3 regions of the Leclercia sp. G3L genome follow, and region 2 is predicted to be linked to each of the others. Evidence: predicted binding sites of a transcription regulator. Region 2 holds the regulator's gene; each other region holds the start of a gene.
What was found. The regulator CRP, encoded in region 2, controls carbon source genes, mostly activating them, when cyclic AMP is high. The targets are predictions, from matches to a motif close to ATGTGANNNNNNTCACAT.

Region 1: the regulator CRP is predicted to act here: its motif matches at 2,470-2,487, upstream of hpt (hypoxanthine phosphoribosyltransferase).
Region 3: the regulator CRP is predicted to act here: its motif matches at 1,405-1,422, upstream of epd (erythrose-4-phosphate dehydrogenase).

Annotation. Positions count from the first base shown of each region.
Region 1 is NZ_CP088265.1:334,900-339,470, forward strand. Features, by position in the region: gene LRS40_RS03040 (ABC transporter permease) at 1-9, opposite strand, end outside; gene LRS40_RS03045 (ABC transporter ATP-binding protein) at 6-932, opposite strand; gene can (carbonate dehydratase) at 1,040-1,702, shown strand; gene hpt (hypoxanthine phosphoribosyltransferase) at 1,805-2,341, opposite strand; gene LRS40_RS03060 (glucose/quinate/shikimate family membrane-bound PQQ-dependent dehydrogenase) at 2,547-4,571, shown strand, end outside.
Region 2 is NZ_CP088265.1:1,557,605-1,562,175, reverse strand. Features, by position in the region: gene LRS40_RS08770 (phosphoribulokinase) at 1-668, shown strand, start outside; gene LRS40_RS08765 (OsmC family protein) at 758-1,162, opposite strand; gene crp (cAMP-activated global transcriptional regulator CRP) at 1,472-2,104, shown strand; gene LRS40_RS08755 (YccS/YhfK family putative transporter) at 2,161-4,248, shown strand; gene LRS40_RS08750 (aspartate aminotransferase family protein) at 4,325-4,571, opposite strand, start outside.
Region 3 is NZ_CP088265.1:1,996,863-2,001,433, forward strand. Features, by position in the region: gene LRS40_RS11040 (energy-coupling factor transporter transmembrane protein EcfT) at 1-209, opposite strand, end outside; gene LRS40_RS11045 (ECF transporter S component) at 210-788, opposite strand; gene LRS40_RS11050 (PPC domain-containing DNA-binding protein) at 815-1,240, opposite strand; gene epd (erythrose-4-phosphate dehydrogenase) at 1,617-2,636, shown strand; gene pgk (phosphoglycerate kinase) at 2,686-3,849, shown strand; gene fbaA (class II fructose-bisphosphate aldolase) at 3,939-4,571, shown strand, end outside.

The DNA.
Region 1 (4,571 bases), 1.2 Mb from region 2:
CTGCATCATGCGCGATCTCCTTGTTTCTCATGGACCAGGGAGACGAACAGCTCTTCCAGTCGGTTTGCTTTATTACGCATACTTAATACCTGAATCCCCTGCTGGCTCAGCTGGCTGAAGACGCTGTTGATCCCCTGCTCGCGCAGGACTTCCACTTCCAGCGTTGAGGTATCCACCAGACGGTACTGATAACCTTCCAGCTTCGGCAGCGCGCTTTTCGCCGCCAGATCGAGGATGAAGGTTTCGGATTTCAGCTTGGAGAGCAGGCTCTTCATCGAAGTGTTCTCCACCAGCTCGCCGTGCTGAATGATACCGATATTACGGCACAGCATCTCCGCCTCTTCCAGATAGTGAGTGGTCAGGATAATGGTGGTGCCTTTGTCGTTTAAATCCTTCAAAAAGCCCCACATCGAGCGGCGAAGTTCGATATCCACCCCGGCGGTCGGTTCATCCAGAATCAGCAGTTTTGGTTCGTGCATTAACGCCCGAGCGATCATCAGGCGACGCTTCATCCCGCCGGACAACATCCGCGCACGTTCGTTGCGTTTTTCCCACAGATCGAGCTGCTTAAGATATTTTTCGCTGCGCTCAACCGCCTCTTTACGCTCCACGCCGTAATAGCCCGCCTGGTTGACCACAATCTGCTGCACGGTCTCAAACGGGTTGAAGTTAAACTCCTGCGGCACCAGCCCCAGCTGGCGTTTGGCGTTCACCACGTCCTTTTCCAGGTCGTAGCCGAAGACTTTTACATGGCCGGAGGATTTATTCACCAGCGAGCTAATAATCCCGATGGTGGTGGACTTACCTGCCCCGTTGGGCCCCAGAAGCGCATAAAAATCACCGGCTTCGACTTTAAGATCTATGCCGCGCAGTGCCTGGACACCACCCGGATAGGTTTTTTTAAGCTGCTCGAGCTCCAGTGCAATGGTCATGAAATAGAGTTACCTATAGTGCTGACACGCGAAGTGTTGTTTTAAAAAAAATCGAGTTGCCCTATATTAGCGCAACGCATTAACCCGGTTACAGGCCGTTTATCTCCATGAATGACATAGATACACTCATCAGCAATAACGCACTATGGTCAAAGATGCTGCTGGAGGAAGATTCCGGATTTTTTGAGAAACTGTCTCAGGCGCAGAAACCACGCTTTCTCTGGATTGGATGCTCCGACAGCCGCGTTCCCGCTGAACGTCTGACTGGCCTCGAACCGGGCGAACTCTTTGTTCACCGTAACGTCGCGAACCTGGTGATCCACACCGACCTGAACTGCCTGTCCGTAGTGCAGTATGCGGTCGACGTGCTGGAAGTGGAACACATCATTATTTGCGGTCACTACGGCTGCGGCGGCGTTCAGGCGGCGGTCGAGAACACGGAACTGGGTCTGATCGACAACTGGCTGCTGCACATTCGTGATATCTGGTTCAAACATAGCTCACTGCTGGGGCAAATGCCGCAGGAGCGTCGCCTGGATACCCTCTGTGAACTGAACGTGATGGAGCAGGTGTACAACCTCGGCCACTCCACCATTATGCAGTCGGCCTGGAAACGCGGGCAGAAAGTGACGATCCACGGCTGGGCGTATGGCATTCACGACGGCCTGCTGCGCGATCTGGAAGTGACCGCCACCAACCGGGAAACCCTGGAGCAGCGCTACCGTCGGGGCGTCTCAAACCTGACCCAGAAGCACGAAAATCACAAATAAGCCTGTAAAAAAGCCGGGTGGCGGCGTCGCCTTACCCGGCCTACAAAAGTGCGGTCCATAGGCCCGGTAAGCGTAGCGCCACCGGGCAATACCCACCTTAATTTACTCGTCCAGCAGCACCACTTTGCCGACATACGGGAGATGACGATAGCGCTGAGCATAGTCAATGCCGTAGCCCACCACGAATTCGTCCGGAATTGAGAAACCGACATACTCCACGGGAACCTGAACTTCACGGCGGGTCGGTTTGTCCAGCAGGGTACAGATCGCCAGCGATTTTGGTCCACGCAGGCTGAGAATTTCGCGCACCTTCGACAGGGTGTTACCGGAGTCGATGATGTCTTCAACAATCAGAACATCTTTGCCGCGAATGTCTTCATCCAGGTCTTTGAGAATTTTCACATCACGAGTGGTCGACATACCGCTGCCATAGCTGGAGGCGGTCATAAAATCGACTTCATGGGAGACCTGCACTTCGCGGCAGAGATCGGCCATAAACATGAAGGAACCGCGTAACAGACCCACCAGCACCATCTCGCTGCCGCTGTCTTTATAGTGTTCGGTGATCTGACGACCGAGTTCGGCGATACGCGCTTTGATCTCCGCTTCCGGGATCATCACTTCAACAGTATGTTTCATTTTACTAACCGTATGTTTTTATAACGAATTTCTCAATGCCGATGGCTTCACGTCCGGCATCGCTACATAAGCCCTGAAGTATACCAGCAAATAGATCCTCCTGGCGCATCTGTTCATAAAAGCCAGATTTGTGATTCCGATCACACTTGTTAAGTCCTATACTTAATTGCTATCAAAAAATTAACAAACTTAAAGAGTACTTTTTATGGCGGAAACAAAAGTTCAACATTCACGGTTACTCGTGAAGCTAACAGCGCTGTTCGCAGCCCTGTGCGGGCTCTACCTGTTAATAGGTGGAGTCTGGCTGGTAGCCATTGGTGGTTCCTGGTACTACCCCATTGCTGGCGTAGTCATGTTAGGTGTCGCCCTGATGTTATGGCGCAGTAAACAATCAGCACTGTGGCTTTATGCCGCCTTACTGCTTGCCACGATGATCTGGGGCGTCTGGGAGGTCGGCTTTGACTTCTGGGCTCTGACCCCGCGCAGCGATATCCTGGTCTTCTTCGGTATCTGGCTGATCCTGCCCTTCGTCTGGCGTCGCCTGTTCGTGCGCTCCGGCGGTGCCGTTACCGCGCTGGTCGTGGCGCTGCTGATCAGCGGCGGGATCCTGACCTGGGCTGGCTTTAACGATCCGCAGGAGGTGAAAGGCACGCTGAATGCCGACGCCACCCCTGCCGCACCGATTTCCGAAGTGGCAAATGCCGACTGGCCTGCCTATGGTCGTAATCAGGAAGGCCAACGCTACTCCCCGCTGAAGCAGATCAATGCCGATAACGTGCATAAGCTGAAAGAGGCCTGGGTATTCCGTACCGGCGACCTGAAGCAACCCAACGATCCGGGCGAACTGACCAACGAAGTGACGCCGATTAAAGTGGGCAACATGCTTTACCTCTGTACGGCTCACCAGCGTCTGTTCGCGCTGGATGCGGCCACCGGTAAAGAGAAGTGGCACTTCGATCCGCAGCTGAAGACCAATAACTCGTTCCAGCACGTGACCTGCCGTGGTGTCTCTTACCACGAAGCACGCGCTGATAACGCCAGTCCGGAAGTGATCGCCGACTGTCCGCGCCGCATTATGCTGCCGGTCAACGACGGTCGTCTGTTTGCCATCAACGCCGAAACCGGCAAGCTGTGCGAAACCTTTGCCAACAAAGGCGTGCTGAATCTGCAGACCAACATGCCGGATCAGACTCCGGGTCTGTATGAGCCAACCTCGCCGCCAATCATCACTGACAGAACCATCGTGATTGCCGGTTCGGTAACGGATAACTTCTCCGTGCGCGAAACCTCCGGCGTTATCCGCGGTTTTGACGTCAACACCGGTAAACTGCTGTGGGCCTTTGATCCGGGCGCGAAAGATCCAAACGCCATCCCGTCGGATGAACACACCTTTACCTTCAACTCGCCGAACTCCTGGGCACCAGCGGCCTATGACGCGAAGCTGGACCTGGTCTACCTGCCGATGGGCGTGACCACACCAGATATCTGGGGTGGTAACCGTACGCCGGAACAGGAACGTTATGCCAGCTCTGTCCTGGCGCTGAACGCAACCACCGGTAAACTGGCGTGGAGCTACCAGACCGTTCATCACGATCTGTGGGATATGGATATGCCGTCCCAGCCGACGCTGGCGGACATCAACGTTAACGGCCAGACCGTACCGGTGATCTACGCCCCGGCGAAAACCGGCAATATCTTCGTGCTGGATCGTCGTAACGGCCAATTGGTCGTGCCGGCGCCGGAAAAACCGGTTCCGCAGGGCGCAGCGAAAGGCGACTACGTCACCAAAACCCAGCCGTTCTCGGATCTGAGCTTCCGTCCGAAGAAAGACCTCAGTGGGGCAGACATGTGGGGCGCCACGATGTTTGACCAGCTGGTGTGTCGCGTGATGTTCCACCAGATGCGCTATGAAGGCATCTTCACACCACCGTCCGAGCAGGGCACACTGGTCTTCCCGGGTAACCTGGGGATGTTCGAATGGGGCGGTATCTCCGTGGATCCGAACCGTCAGGTGGCGATTGCCAACCCGATGGCGCTGCCGTTTGTCTCGAAGCTGATCCCACGCGGTCCGGGCAACCCAATGGAGCAGCCGAAAGACGCGCAGGGTACCGGTACCGAATCCGGTATTCAGCCGCAGTACGGCGTGCCGTACGGCGTGACGCTGAACCCGTTCCTCTCTCCGTTTGGCCTGCCGTGTAAACAGCCTGCCTGGGGTTATATCTCCGCGCTG
Region 2 (4,571 bases):
ACTTTGGCCCGGATGCCAACGACTTTGGCCTGCTGGAGCAAACCTTCGCTGAATACGGGCGAAGCGGCACCGGTCAGGCGCGCAAATACCTGCACACCTATGACGAAGCGGTGCCCTGGAACCAGGTGCCGGGCACTTTCACACCCTGGCAGCCGCTGCCGGAACCCACCGACGTGCTGTTTTATGAAGGCCTGCATGGCGGGGTGGTCACGCCGCAACACGACGTGGCGCGCCATGTCGATCTGCTGGTGGGCGTGGTGCCGATTGTTAACCTGGAGTGGATCCAGAAGCTGACGCGGGATACCAGCGAGCGCGGTCATTCCCGCGAGGCGGTGATGGACTCCGTGGTGCGCTCAATGGAAGATTACATTAACTTCCTGACGCCACAGTTTTCCCGCACCCACATTAACTTCCAGCGCGTTCCGACCGTAGACACCTCGAACCCCTTTGCCGCCAAGGCTATCCCGTCCCTGGACGAGAGCTTCGTGGTGATCCATTTCCGCAATCTGGACAATATCGATTACCCCTGGCTGCTGGCGATGCTACAGGGTTCGTTTATTTCGCATATCAATACGCTGGTGGTTCCGGGCGGGAAGATGGGGCTGGCGATGGAGTTAATCATGATGCCGCTGGTGCAGCGGTTGATGGAAGGCAAGAAAATCGATTGAAGCCTTGTTGCCCGGTGGCGCTACGCTTACCGGGCCTACGGGCTCTGTAGGCCGGGCAAACGAAGTGCCGCCCGGCGTTTTAGCAAGGCTTACGCCTCGATCACTTCATACGAGTGGGTAATATTTACCGCTTTCTCCAGCATCAGCGCCACGGAGCAGTACTTCTCCGCAGAAAGATCGACCGCGCGGGATACCGCCGCGTCTTTCAGCGCTTTGCCGGTGACCACGAAGTGAAGGTTGATATGGGTGAACAGGCGCGGCGCCTCTTCACGACGCTCTGAGGTCAGTTTCACTTCACAGTCGGTCACATCGTGACGCCCTTTTTGCAGGATCGACACCACGTCGATCGCGCTGCATCCTCCTGCCGCCATCAGGACCACTTCCATCGGACTTGGCGCTTTATCGCCGGAGTTACCGTCCATCAAAATCTGGTGCCCGGAAGCCGACTCACCGAGGAACGTTAGCCCTTCAACCCATTTCACACGTGCTTGCATTTTTATTAACTCCAGGATTGCATTTTTCCTGACAGATTACGCGCCAGTAACAATTCTGACAACGGAAGTCGACCTGCATCAAGCTGAAGCGAGACACCAGGAGACACGCGGCAAAAGCTATGCTAAAACAGTCGAGATGCTACAGTAATACATTGACGTTACACATGTATGCAGAGGACATCACACATTACAGGCTGCTAATTATTGTGCCAGCCAGACCCCAGGCAGGGGGAAGAATTCGATTGCAACCCCAGAGTACAGGTACATAGCCAGACTCTGGAGACAGCTTATAACAGAGGATAACAGCGCATGGTGCTTGGCAAACCGCAAACAGACCCGACTCTCGAATGGTTCTTGTCTCATTGCCATATTCATAAGTACCCATCGAAGAGCACGCTGATTCACCAGGGTGAAAAAGCGGAAACGTTGTACTACATCGTCAAAGGCTCAGTGGCAGTGCTGATCAAAGATGAAGAAGGCAAAGAGATGATCCTCTCTTACCTGAATCAGGGAGACTTTATCGGCGAACTGGGCCTGTTTGAAGAAGGTCAGGAGCGTAGCGCCTGGGTTCGTGCAAAAACGGCCTGTGAAGTGGCTGAGATCTCTTATAAGAAATTCCGCCAGCTGATCCAGGTGAATCCGGATATCCTGATGCGCCTCTCTTCGCAGATGGCTCGCCGTCTGCAGGTCACGTCCGAGAAAGTGGGTAACCTCGCCTTCCTCGACGTAACGGGCCGTATTGCCCAGACCCTGCTGAACCTGGCGAAACAGCCAGACGCTATGACCCACCCGGACGGTATGCAAATTAAAATTACCCGTCAGGAAATTGGTCAGATCGTCGGATGTTCTCGTGAGACAGTGGGTCGTATCCTGAAAATGCTGGAAGATCAAAACCTGATTTCCGCCCACGGTAAAACCATCGTGGTTTACGGAACACGTTAATTCCGCTAAAACGGCGTGGCATCGCACGATGACACGCCGTTTTTGTCTCTATCCCCATGTGGCGCAGGCTCATTTATCACCCGGAAGTTAACTACGCACTGCGGCAAACCCTGGTGTTGTGTCTCCCTGTGGCTGTGGGTCTGATCTTCGGTCATCTGCAACACGGCCTGCTCTTCTCTCTCGTTCCTGCCTGCTGCAACATTGCCGGTCTGGGCACGCCACATAAGCGCTTCTTTAAACGTCTGACTATTGGCGGCTGCCTGTTCGCGGGCTGTAGCCTGGCCGTACAGCTGCTGCTGGCGCGGGATATTCCGCTGCCTCTGATTCTGACCGTGCTGGCGATGACGCTAGGGGTCACGGCTGAGATCAGCGCCCTGCATGCGCGACTGCTGCCCGCCTCGCTGATTGCGGCCATCTTTACCCTGAGCCTGGCGGGGAATATGCCGGTCTGGGAACCGCTACTCCTCTATACGCTGGGCACCCTCTGGTACGGGCTGTTTAACTGGTTCTGGTTCTGGATGTGGCGTGAACAGCCGCTGCGTGAGTCGCTGAGCATGCTCTATCAACAGCTGGCGGATTATTGCGAAGCAAAATACACCCTGCTGACGCAGCACACCGACCCTGAAAAATCGTTGCCCCCGCTGCTGGCCCGCCAGCAGAAGGTAGTGGACCTGATCAGCCTCTGTTACCAACAGCTGCATATGCTGGCGGCCAACAGGAATCATGAATACAAACGCCTGCTGCGCACCTTCCAGGTGGGGCTGGATCTACAGGAGCACATCTCCGTCAGCCTGCATCACCCGAAGGAGGTGCAGAAGCTGGTGGAGCGCAGTCACGCTGAAGCGGTGATCCGCTGGAACGCGCAGACCGTTGCGGCACGCCTGCGGGTGCTGGCTGACGACATTCTCTATCATCGCTACCCCACCCGCTTCACCATGGACAAGCAGCTCGGCGCCCTGGAGAAAATTGCCCGCCAGCACCCGGATAACCCGGTGGGTCAGTTCTGCGCCTGGCACTTCAGCCGTATTGCCCGCGTGCTGCGCACCCAGCGCCCGCTCTACCCGCGCGACCTGATGGCGGACAAGCAGAAACGCCTGCCGCTGATCCCCGCTCTGAGAAGCTATCTGTCGCTGAAGTCTGCCGCCCTGCGTAACGCGGCGCGCATCAGCGTGATGCTGAGTATCGCCAGCCTGATGGGCGTGGCGCTGCACCTGCCGAAACCCTACTGGATCTTAATGACAGTGCTGCTGGTGACGCAAAACGGCTATAGCGCGACGCGGGTGCGTATTCTCCACCGGGCGGCCGGCACGCTGGCGGGGCTGATTATTGCCGGCGTGACCCTGCACTTCCACGTCCCGGAAGGCTACACCCTTGCCGGGATGTTGATGGTGACGCTGGTAAGCTACCTGATCATTCGCAAGAGCTACGGCTGGGCGACGGTGGGCTTTACGGTCACGGCGGTGTACACCCTGCAGCTGCTGACCCTGAACGGCGAGCAGTTTATTGTCGCCCGGCTGGCCGATACCCTGATTGGCTGCCTGATCGCCTTCGGGGGGATGGTCTGGCTATGGCCGCAGTGGCAGAGCGGGCTTCTGCGGCAGAATGCCCACGACGCGCTGGAAGCGGATCAGGAGGCTATCCGCCTGATCCTCAGCGACGATCCGCAGCCGACGCCGCTGGCGTGGCAACGCATGAAGGTCAATCAGGCGCACAACGCGCTGTTCAACTCTCTGAACCAGGCGATGCAGGAGCCGGGCTTCAATTCGGCGTATCTGGCGGACATGAAGCTGTGGGTGACGCACAGCCAGTTTATCGTCGAGCATATCAACGCGATGACGACCCTGGCGCGGGAGCATACGATGCTGACGCCAGACCTGGCGCAGCGATATCTGCAGTCGTGTGAAATTGCGCTTCAGCGCTGCCAGCAGCGTCTGGAGTATGACGCGCCGGGCGAAAGCGGGGACAGCAATATTCTGGAAGCGCCAGAGACCCTGACGCAAGACCCCATGAGTACGCTGGAGCAGCATCTGCAGCGCACCATTGGGCATCTGAACACCATGCACACCATTTCGTCGGTGGCATGGCGTCAACGCCCGCATCATGGGATCTGGTTGATTCGACGGCTGAAGCGGACGCCGTACTAAATGCCGGGTGGCGCTGCGCTTACCCGGCCTACAAAACCGTAGGCCCGTGCAAGCGTAGCGCCGCCGGGCAACACAGCTACTTCTGAACCACGCGCTTCACCGCGGCGGCAAAGCGGTTCATCCCTTCATCGATATCCTGGCTTTCCACCAGCAGCGACGGGGCGAAGCGCATCACGTCCGGCCCGGCGTTGAGGACCATTGCCCCTTCACCGGCGGCAGCGTAGAGGAAATCGCGCGCCCGGCCTTTGTACTGCGGCTTCAGCTCGGCGCCAATCAACAGCCCCATGCCGCGAATATCGCTGAAGACATCATACCGGGCATCG
Region 3 (4,571 bases), 440 kb from region 2:
ACCAGCATGCCGCCATGTACCAGCCATAAACCCACTCCAAAAGGGATCATCAGTAAGACAACATATTTTGCCCGCCGTCGGGTGAGTTTAAGCCCCAGCAGGCAGAGAAAAGTGGCCCCGCTGTACACGGGCAGCAGGGTCTGGGGTGGCAGCAGCAAGGTGCTGCAAGCCGCCAGCGCCCATAGGGTTAACGAGGTAAACGGATGCATCTAGCGCACGGCTGCCATTGTCGGGAAATGGCGCGTGGTGCGTAGGGGCAGCTGGCGCAGCAGGAGCCACACCAGCACTGCGGTCAGCACTTTATCAACCAGATTGGCACCCAGCACGGTGATGGCGACAGACTCCACCAGGTTTTGCCCGACGGCCTGCAACCAGGCGACAAACAGGTCGGCACCGCCACCGGTTACGCCGCCAAAGAGAGCGGTGCGTAACGGCACCGCTACCAGCGTGACGGCGAAGGTAATAACAATCCCGCTAACGACCACTTTCGGCAGGGTGCGAAACCAGCCTGCCCGCGCCAGCCAGCCGGCAACCAGGCCGATCACCATAGCCACAGGCGCAAAGGCGGCGGCAATAGGATCGGTTAACAGCCCCCACAGCAGGTTGGTCAGCAGACCGGTCAACATGCCGATAACCGGGCCGAGCAGCACGGCGCTGATCAAGGTGCCGATGGAGTCGAGAAAAATAGGTAGCTTAAGCATGCTGATCAGCTGACCGCCGATCATGTTGATGGCAATAGCGATCACAATCAGGACCAGAGCCTGGCTGGAAAACGGGCGACGGGACATAGAGAAACCTCTTGCTGAGTGGTCAATTAACGGGGGGAGATATGCATTTCGTCATAGCCGGAAAGCGGGCAGGGCTGGCGGCTGAATGCCAGCTTTTTCAACTCGCCGATCACTAACTCAAGGGTGGTGCGCACGGTACAGCCCGGCATCATATGGCCTCCGAGCATTCTCCCTTGCGGATCTGAAACGCTGAGGTGCAGATGTTCACCGGTCAGCTCGAGCGTGCCATTGAGGGAGATAATTTCCCAGGTACCGGTGAGCAGGGTGGTGGCCTCCTGTCCGGCATAGCGCAGCGCGACGTCGGTCAGGCTACCGGTACAGCCGGCAATCCAGGCGGCGAGTAGTTGATGCTGTTGCACAAAGGCGTGCAACTGCGAAAACACCTCCTGGCCGGGAAGCAGACGAAGGGCATAAAAGCGGGCTTCTGATGAAGAGGCGTGAAGCATAGTCATAATTTGCAGGACTCCGAGACTCGGACGTGCCGCACATAGTATCGGCGCCGGGGGAAGTGCTTTCTGATATAAATCAGGATTTACGCCGCGACAACGAAAAGATCTTGCTACGCTTATTCACGATTCTGGAATATGGAATAAAACCGGCGATAATTGCACGCTAAATGTGACGTGCGTCATATAGCTGGCTTATTGGTCTGGACAGAGATTTCCTTTATTCCATGTTTCGCTTATTCTAGCTGAAGCGTTTCAGTCGATTAAACGTTCGACAAATGACCAATCAGTTGGAGTTTGTGACAGGCGAGGATTCCCCTCGGAGCGTTGCTGGATTACTCTGTCAGCCACCTCGAATCAGGGAAAGCTTTGCAGGAGACTTATGACCGTACGCGTAGCGATTAATGGTTTCGGTCGCATCGGACGCAACGTGGTTCGTGCTTTATATGAATCCGGGCGTCGGGCGGAAATGACCGTGGTGGCCATCAATGAACTGGCGGATGCCGCAGGCATGGCGCATTTATTGAAGTATGACACCAGCCATGGGCGCTTTGCCTGGGACGTTCGTCAGGAGAGAGAGCAGCTGTTCGTTGGTGATGACGTGATTCGTGTGCTGCACGAGCAGACGATCGACGCCTTACCCTGGCGTGAGCTGGGCGTGGATGTGGTGCTCGACTGTACCGGCGTCTACGGCAATCGCGGACATGGCGAAGCCCATCTGGCGGCTGGCGCGAAGAAAGTGCTCTTCTCACATCCCGGCAGTAACGATCTCGATGCCACGGTGGTTTACGGCGTTAACCATCATGAGCTGCAAGCGGAACACCGCATCGTCTCCAATGCCTCCTGCACCACCAACTGTATTATTCCGGTCATCAAACTGCTGGACGATGCCTATGGCATTGAATCGGGCACCGTGACCACGATTCATTCCGCCATGCACGATCAGCAGGTCATTGACGCATACCACCCGGATCTGCGACGCACTCGCGCGGCGAGTCAGTCCATTATCCCGGTGGACACCAAACTGGCGGCCGGTATTACCCGAATTTTCCCCCAGTTTGAAGACCGTTTTGAAGCTATCGCCGTGCGTGTTCCAACCATTAACGTGACGGCGATCGACCTCAGCGTGACCGTGAAAAAACCGGTAAAAGCCTGTGAGGTCAACATGTTGCTGCAAAAAGCGGCACAGCAAGCATTTCATGGTATAGTTGACTATACGGAATTACTGTTGGTCTCAGTAGATTTTAACCACGATCCGCATAGCGCCATTGTTGATGGCACCCAAACGCGCGTGAGTGGGGCGCATCTGATCAAAACGCTGGTCTGGTGTGATAACGAATGGGGCTTTGCTAACAGGATGCTCGACACCACGTTAGCCATGGCCGCACAAGGTTTCAGGTAAGGCGCGTATTGCGTCTGCAAAACTTTAAGAATCAACGAGAGGATTCACCATGTCTGTAATTAAGATGACCGATCTGGATCTGGCAGGTAAACGCGTTTTCATCCGTGCGGATCTGAACGTACCGGTTAAAGATGGGAAAGTCACCAGCGACGCACGTATCCGTGCCTCTCTGCCAACCATCGAACTGGCACTGAAGCAGGGTGCAAAAGTGATGGTCACCTCCCACCTGGGTCGTCCGACCGAAGGCGAGTACAACGAAGAATTCTCTCTGCTGCCGGTTGTTAATTACCTGAAAGACAAACTGTCCAGCCCGGTACGTCTGGTTAAAGACTACCTGGACGGCGTTGAAGTTGCTGAAGGTGAACTGGTTGTTCTGGAAAACGTTCGCTTTAACAAAGGCGAGAAGAAAGACGACGAAACTCTGTCCAAAAAATACGCAGCCCTGTGCGACGTGTTCGTAATGGATGCTTTCGGTACTGCTCACCGTGCGCAGGCTTCTACTCACGGTATCGGTAAATTCGCTGACGTCGCCTGTGCAGGTCCACTGCTGGCAGACGAACTGGAAGCACTGGGCAAAGCCCTGAAAGAACCAGCTCGTCCAATGGTTGCTATCGTTGGCGGTTCTAAAGTCTCTACCAAACTGACCGTACTGGACTCTCTGTCCAAAATCGCTGACCAGCTGATCGTCGGTGGCGGCATCGCCAACACCTTCGTTGCCGCTCAGGGCCACAACGTGGGTAAATCCCTGTACGAAGCAGACCTGGTTGACGAAGCAAAACGCCTGCTGACCACCTGTGACATCCCGGTTCCAACTGACGTTCGCGTAGCGACCGAGTTCTCTGAAACCGCTACCGCTGAGCTGAAGTCTGTCTCTGACATCAAAAATGAAGAGCAGATTCTGGACCTGGGCGATGCCTCTGCAGAAAAACTGGCTGAGATCCTGAAGAATGCGAAAACCATTCTGTGGAACGGCCCGGTTGGCGTGTTCGAATTCCCGAACTTCCGTAAAGGTACTGAAATCGTGGCTAACGCGATTGCAGACAGCGACGCATTCTCCATTGCTGGCGGCGGTGATACTCTGGCAGCAATCGATCTGTTCGGTATTTCCGACAAGATCTCCTACATCTCCACTGGCGGCGGCGCATTCCTCGAATTCGTGGAAGGCAAAGTTCTGCCAGCAGTAGCCATGCTCGAAGAGCGCGCTAAGAAGTAAGCCATTTTAGGGCAGGGAAACCTGCCCAATTTTCAGCGTGCTTTTAAGAGCTCGCCCCTTTCCAAGGCCGAAGATACAGGACTCGCAACATGTCTAAAATTTTTGATTTCGTAAAACCTGGCGTGATCACTGGTGATGACGTTCAGAAGGTGTTCCAGGTAGCAAAAGAAAACAACTTTGCTCTGCCAGCGGTTAACTGCGTCGGTACCGACTCTATTAACGCCGTACTGGAAGCCGCAGCAAAAGTTAAAGCTCCGGTAATCGTTCAGTTCTCTAACGGCGGTGCTGCGTTTATCGCAGGTAAAGGCGTGAAAACTGACGTTCCTCAGGGCGCGGCAATCCTGGGCGCAATCTCTGGCGCACATCACGTACACCAGATGGCTGAGCACTACGGTGTTCCGGTTATCCTGCACACTGACCACTGCGCGAAGAAACTGCTGCCGTGGATCGACGGTCTGCTGGACGCGGGCGAAAAACACTTCGCAGCAACCGGCAAGCCACTGTTCTCTTCTCACATGATCGACCTGTCTGAAGAGTCTCTGGAAGAGAACATCGAGATCTGCTCTAAATACCTGGCGCGTATGGCCAAAATGGACATGACTCTGGAAATCGAACTGGGTTGCACCGGTGGCGAAGAAGATGGTGTGGACAACAGCCACATGGACGCTTCTGCCCTGTACACTCAACCAGAAGACGTTGATTACGCGTATACCGAGCTGAGC